2 regions of the Brevibacillus sp. TJ4 genome follow, and region 2 is predicted to be linked to the other one. Evidence: predicted binding sites of a transcription regulator. Region 2 holds the regulator's gene; the other holds the start of a gene.
The links. The regulator CtsR, encoded in region 2, represses protease genes until heat stress. The targets are predictions, from matches to a motif close to ATGGTCAATAAAGGTCAAACA.
Positions count from the first base shown of each region.

Region 1: a site for CtsR is predicted at 2,205-2,225, ahead of clpP (ATP-dependent Clp endopeptidase proteolytic subunit ClpP). Genes of this name have one in related genera too.

Region 1 covers NZ_CP185865.1:450,286-453,700, forward strand. Annotated here, with positions in the region: gene ACAF76_RS02020 (hypothetical protein) at 1-133, shown strand, start outside; gene ACAF76_RS02025 (PQQ-dependent sugar dehydrogenase) at 323-1,486, shown strand; gene clpP (ATP-dependent Clp endopeptidase proteolytic subunit ClpP) at 1,547-2,149, opposite strand; gene ACAF76_RS02035 (hypothetical protein) at 2,302-2,547, opposite strand; gene ACAF76_RS02040 (copper amine oxidase N-terminal domain-containing protein) at 2,722-3,174, shown strand; gene ACAF76_RS02045 (branched-chain amino acid ABC transporter substrate-binding protein) at 3,385-3,415, shown strand, end outside.
Region 2 covers NZ_CP185865.1:4,182,013-4,185,427, forward strand. Annotated here, with positions in the region: gene ACAF76_RS20585 (protein arginine kinase) at 1-676, opposite strand, end outside; gene ACAF76_RS20590 (UvrB/UvrC motif-containing protein) at 696-1,214, opposite strand; gene ACAF76_RS20595 (CtsR family transcriptional regulator) at 1,237-1,701, opposite strand; gene ACAF76_RS20600 (HAD family hydrolase) at 1,886-2,572, opposite strand; gene ACAF76_RS20605 (deoxyribonuclease IV) at 2,859-3,415, shown strand, end outside.

The DNA.
Region 1 (3,415 bases), 620 kb from region 2:
CATGGATATCGACAGGATGGTCAACGAGGGATTGGGCGGCGGTCTTGTCACGGACCAGAACGGTCTGATCGAAGGATCGACCGTCGACACCATGACGGGAGCGACTGCGGCGAAACAGGCAGAGGACGAGTAGCGAGAAACAGCCGCAAAACAGATGATACAGGCCGAGTGACCGGAGCCGATGTGCCCGGATGCTCGGCTTTTCCGCGTCAGGGATGGAAAAGAGCTGCTGCGGTTTGTATACTGGACAAAAAGAAGTGAGACGGGAATGAAGGGGATCGTTGCAAGAAGGAATACAGGTTCTGCAGGGAGGGGAAGAGGTATGAAGAAAAAAGGATTTGTGATGGCAGCACTCGTCGGAAGTCTGCTCTTGATGGCGTGCGAGCAAACGAGTCTGGGTACTGGCGGGCAACAGCAGCCGACACAGCAGGTCCCGGGGACGGGGGCAAGCGAACAGCCAGTCGAGGAGCAACTGCCGTATCAGGCGGAGGTGCTGGCTGCTGATCTGAATGTGCCGTGGGCGATCGAGATCGCAGAAGACGGGCGGATTTTCTTTACGGAGCGACCCGGGAATGTACGGGTGATCGCGGATGGCAAGCTGCTTGAGGAACCGCTGATTTCTTTCCCGGCGCCGTTCGTCAGCCAGGGGGAAGGAGGATTGCTCGGACTCGCTCTCGATCCGCAGTTTGCCGACAATCACTATCTGTACGTCTACCATACGTACCGCGAAGAAGAGCAGACGTACAACCGCGTCCTGCGCTTGCGGGAAGAAGCGAACCGGGCTTACGTCGACAAAGTGCTGATCGACCGAATTCCCGGTGATTCCATCCACAATGGCGGACGGATCAAGATCGGTCCCGATCAGATGATGTACATCACTACGGGCGATGCCAGCGATCCGCAGCTTTCCCAGGACCCCGCCAGTCTGGCAGGCAAGATTCTCCGCCTCCATCTGGACGGCAACATTCCGGCAGACAATCCGTTTCCGAATTCACCAGTCTACAGTTGGGGAAACCGAAATCCGCAGGGCATCGCCTGGAATCAGGCCAATGGTCAGTTGTACAGCTCCGAGCATGGCTCGTCGGCGCACGATGAAATCAACCGGATCGAAAAGGGCGCAAATTACGGCTGGCCGAACATCCGCGGTGACGAGCAGGCAGACGGCATGAAAACCCCGATCGTTCACAGCGGCACGACGACGTGGGCGCCCTCGGGCATGACGTTTGTGAGCGAGGGACCGTGGGCCGGGCAGCTTCTGGTCGCCAACTTGCGCGGGCAACAACTGCTGCGCATCAGCCTGGAAGACGACACGGTAAAGGAAGTGGTACCGTTGTTTCCCGGCGAGTACGGACGGATTCGGGATGTGTACGAAGGGCCTGACGGGTCGCTGTACGTGTTGACCAACAACCGCGACGGCAGGGGGAATCCCGCCCAGGACGACGACAAAATCATTCGCCTCGTCCCGCAATTTGCGGCGACGCCATAGGCGAATGGCATGAAAAAACACCCGCTTGCAGGCAGCGGGTGTTTTCGTTATTCGTTGCGCTTATTTCTTGTCCTTGTCGGTAGGCTCAGCCGTGATGACTTTGTCGATCAGGCCGTACTCTACCGCTTGTGCAGCAGACAGGAAATTGTCGCGGTCGGTGTCTTTTTCGATCCGTTCCAGTGGCTGACCAGTCCGCTCAGCCAGGATGCGGTTCAGATGGTCGCGCATTCGCAAAATCCGCTTGGCCGCGATCTCGATATCGCTCGCTTGCCCTTGTGCACCGCCAAGAGGCTGGTGAATCATAACCTCGCTGTTCGGCAGGGCAAAACGCTTGCCTTTCGCCCCTGCAGCCAGCAGGAATGCCCCCATCGAGGCAGCCATACCCACGCAAATGGTGGAGACATCCGGTTTGATGAAGTTCATCGTATCGTAGATCGCCATACCGGCTGTAATCGAACCGCCAGGGCTGTTGATGTAGAGATGAATATCCTTGTCAGGGTCCTCTGCTTGCAGGAACAGCAATTGAGCTACCACAATATTCGCTACTGTATCGTTAATCGGGGTACCCAGAAAGATGATGCGATCCTTGAGCAGGCGCGAGTAAATATCGTAAGCACGTTCACCGCGGTTGGTCTGTTCAATAACGGTTGGAATCAAATTCATGTGCATCTAGTCTTCCTCCTCTCTTTGTAAGAATATCATACACAAAAGGCAATTAAAGGTCAATAAAGGTCAAACACTTCTATGTATCCCTTCCCTACACATGTTTGCCAGTTCTTCCTCGCTTAAACATCGGACGTGAGGAAATTCCTCGCTCACGTTTCTTCGTCTGCGGGCTTTTCTCCTTCCTCCGCGTCGGACAGCTCTACCGTGAGGCGCAGTTGGGCAGTCATCTTCTTTCCCTTGATGATCGTGTAGTCGTCGATTTCCTTGTTTTTCAATTGCTGAATCGCTTCGCCGAGAGCCTGTTCATCCGCGTACGGCTGGATGGTGAGCAGGCATTCCTCGTCGCTGGCTTCCTGATAAATCAGATATAGACGTTCGCCTTTTATCGTCAACATCCTCCTTTTACACTTATCCACATAGTTATCCACAGATTGTGCACAAAAACACCTGTTCGCGGGATAGACAGCCGCAAAAGCACAGGTGGTATGAAACAGAAAAACGCTTCATATGGTATGAACAGGACTTTTACATACTTCTCATTAGTATGGACAAAAAGGGAGTGTATAACGATGTTGCGAAAAGTATCAGCTCTACTGCTCACGGCTGCTTTGCTGACGGGAAGTGTGGCAGCGACAGCGGCACTCGGCGTGACGACAGGCGTGCGCCAGGAAGCGAATGTGAAACTGAACGGGAGAGCGTTCGAGGGAGAAATCGTCATCGAAAACGGAGTCGTCTACGTCAACGCAAGCAAACTCGCTACTGCCTTGGGCGGCTCGGCAGCATGGGACAACATGATCGAGTCCGTCCTGATTGCAAAAGACGGCACGTATGCGCTGCGCATGTACAAAGACAGCACCTTCGCCTATAAAAATGGCGAAGAGACCCGGGTGCCCCATCCGCTGCGGACGATTCCGGGAGCCGTCCTCGTCCCGCTCGGTTTTACGGCTGCAGAGCTGGGGGCTACGGTAACGTATGACGAGGCAAGCCAGACGTATCAAGTAGAATTTCCAATCCAAAAGTAAGAGGGACATATATTATTTGTGTGTGTATCAATACCTGATATAAAAAACGATGGCAAAGCAAGCAGGACCGCTCCAGCAATGCGTAGGCGGTCCTCTTTATTGGGTGAGTTATTTTTTATTGAAAACACAAATCTCTATTGCAAATTTTCCCATTTGTCATACAATTAGGTATACAGTTTGTCCACATAGCAAAGAGGGGGATGCATGCAAATGAGAAAAAAGAAATCGATTGCGATGTGTG
Region 2 (3,415 bases):
TGGAGAGCTGGAACAGATTGCCCATCGCCTCGCTGCCTTCGCCGTAGATGCCGCGGACGACCAGCCCGACCTGATTGATCGCTTGCAGGATGCGGTTGATCTGCTGGGTCATCACGAGAGCCGGCAAGTGCAGCATGACAGAAGCGCGTATCCCTGTGCCGACGTTGGTCGGGCAGCTCGTGAGATAGCCTCGTTTTTCATCAAACGCGTACGTCAACTGCTTCTCGAAAATATCATCCATTTTCGTGCCGACTTCCCACGCTTCGTTCAGGCGAAAGCCCGGCAAAAGCACCTGGATGCGAATATGGTCTTCTTCATTTATCATAATGCTGACTGATTCATCAGGACTTAGCAAGACCGCCCCTTTTCTGGACTCCTCAGCCAGATGTGGACTGATGAGATGCTTTTCGACCAGCACCTTTTTTTCCAAAGGGTTTACCTGATCCATTTGAATCAGTTGCAGGTTGTATTGCTTGCGCATGGACTCGGAGTTGCTTACTTCGGTTACTTTTCTTACTACTTCTTCCGCCTGGGAATCTGTAGCCAAGAGCGGAAAAGGATGCTGGCGCAAGTTGCGCGCAATACGCAACCGTGTACTGATCACGATGTCGGAATCAGGGCCTTCGCCTCTCATCCAATTGCTCCACGGGTTTTGCATAAACTGCTGTAGGCCCATGACCAGCTAACCTCCCTTGTTACGATTGTGACATTTTTTGTTCAAGTACGCGGATTCGATCGCGCATCTCTGCCGCCTTCTCGAATTCCTCGCTGGCAACATAGCGTTGCAACGCACTTTTCAACTGCTCCAGCTCTTTGCGGATTTTGATCTGTCCGCCCGTGCGCTCCGGTACCTTGCCGATGTGCTGGGTGTTGCCGTGGATGCGGCGAAAAAGCGGATCGAGCTTATCGCCCAAAAATGTGTAACAATCGCTGCAACCAAATCGACCGCTTTTGCTGAACTGCGCGTAGGTAAGTCCGCATGTCTCGCAGCGGATCGGCTTGTTTGCCGCCGAATCGCGCCCATTTTTTTGCATCGGGTCAAATTTTAGCAACCCTGACAGGAGATTATTGATGCTGAAGTTGTGAAAGCCGGTGAATACATCCCCTTTTTCCTGCGCACATTGCTCGCAAATATGGTATTCGTTCTTTTCTCCATTTACGATTTTCGTCAGATGAAGCGTAGCCGGTCTTTGCCCACATTCTTCACAGTTCATCACTATCCCTCCCTTACCATACTCACCTTGACAAAATCGCGGCAATCAACTGCTTTAAAATATTTGCCCGCAATCGATCGCGAATCTCCGGTTTGATCGTCAGTACATTGCGTGAGGTTGCCACTTTCATCAACGTCGCTTCCCGCAGACTGACCAAACCGTCTTCCAGCAATCGCTCGATAATCGCATTCCCGACATTTTGGGTGATGCTTTCGCCGATCAGTTCTTCTGTCAAAAGCTCTTGCAAGCGGGCCTTGCTGACGATCTGGACTTTGCGGATTCGGATGTACCCGCCGCCGCCGCGCTTGCTCTCGACGATATACCCTTTTTGCAAGGTAAAGCGAGTATTGATGACGTAGTTGATCTGAGATGGCACACACTGAAAAAGGTCGGCAATTTCGCTACGCTGAATCTCGACGGAACCGGTGGGACTCTCGGTTATGATGTTTTTCAAGTGCTGCTCAATGATGTCCGAGATATTACGCATGTCACCGCCTCCTATCCAATGTGGTTTGACTATTGACTTTGACTATCTTTGACTTTAATTATAATGCGTTTGCTGTATCGTTGCAAGTGGTCGCTGCACTTTGCTTACGTCCTTCTACATGTACTAGTGTAGGCAAATTATCTGCGCTTAAATCAAACAAAAAACCACTCCGGACGGAATGGTTTCAGGACTGCCTATGTTGCGGTTTGTAAGGTGGTGGCAAATGGTTCAGCAGCTCGCTGAAGCTGGCGATAAGTCTGTCTGCGCCATCGAGCTCGCCCTCCCCGGCAAAGCCAAAATCACAGCCGATCGTAAACAGGCCGTTCGCCTTCCCTGCTTCGATGTCGGAGCGTCTGTCCCCGACCATGACCGCCTGCTTGATCTCGTAATCGCGCAGCAGCTTGCCGACCAGATCGTTTTTGGAGCGGGTCTGAAAACGTCCGGCCGAATACAGATCGGTGAACAGGTCAGTCAGTCCGTACTCGGCGCAGATCGCCTCGATGTATTTTTCCTGGCCGTTGCTGGCTACAAACAACGGGATGCCTTGCTCATGCAAATGGTGCAGCGTCTCCACCACTCCGGGGTACAGTTCTGTCACCCGTTCGTGGATCAGCTTGATTTCGTTTTGCAGCAGCAAGCGATCGGCGGCATGCTGGACTTCTTCGACTGCTCCGGGGAGCAAAGTGTTCCACACCTGCTCGACCGTCATCCCCAGTACACTGACTAGTTGCTCTTCGCTCGGAGTGGGACCATCCCAAATTCCTTGCTCGCGAAGCTGGTCAAAGGTCCGCTGGAAGGCCGGGGTCGATAATGTTTCGGTTTGCAAAAGCGTGCCGTCCATGTCAAACAGGATCGCATAGGAAATCGCCAAGAAACGGTTCCTCCTCCCAACACGATAACTCGAATCGAACACACCTTCCTGACTGTTATCGTCCAGAAGGTTTTCCTTTATTCTTTCCAAACTGTGGGTGTGTTCATTGTGGATATGTATGTGGATAGCCTACCATAATTGTGACATGAGGGAAAAGCATTCCTCGCCACCCAAAAACAAGCCCGAGCCATTCGCGGATCAGATTGGACGAAATGGCCAGAATGCGTTACTTTTAGGTAAGTGCTTTTTGATCTGGAACATCCCCCAAAGGAGGAATGGAATCACTATGCTTAAAATCGGATCACACGTCTCATTCTCCGGCAAAGGTTTGCTCAATGCCGCTGAAGAAGCCGTCGGTTACGGTTCCAGCACGTTTATGATTTATACCGGGGCCCCGCAAAACACGCGGCGCAAACCGATTGAGGAGCAATACGTAGACGAAGGGAAAGCGGTGATGGACAAGCACAACATCGACGAGATCGTCGTCCACGCCCCTTACATTATCAATCTCGGCTCCTATAAAGAAGATACGTTTGAACTGGCCGTACGCTTTCTCCAGGAAGAAATCCGCCGGACAGACTACCTGGGTGTGAAAAATATCGTTCTCCATCCGGGCGCCTACACAGACAAGGATGTCGAGTTCGGCATTGCCCGCATCGCCGAAGGATTGAACCAGGTACTGAGCGGGGTAAAAGACACCAACGTAAACATCGCGCTGGAGACGATGGCCGGCAAGGGTACGGAAATCGGACGCAATTTTGAAGAAATCGCCGCGATCATCGAGAAAGTGGAAGATAACCACCGACTGACTGTATGCATGGATACGTGCCACATTCACGATGC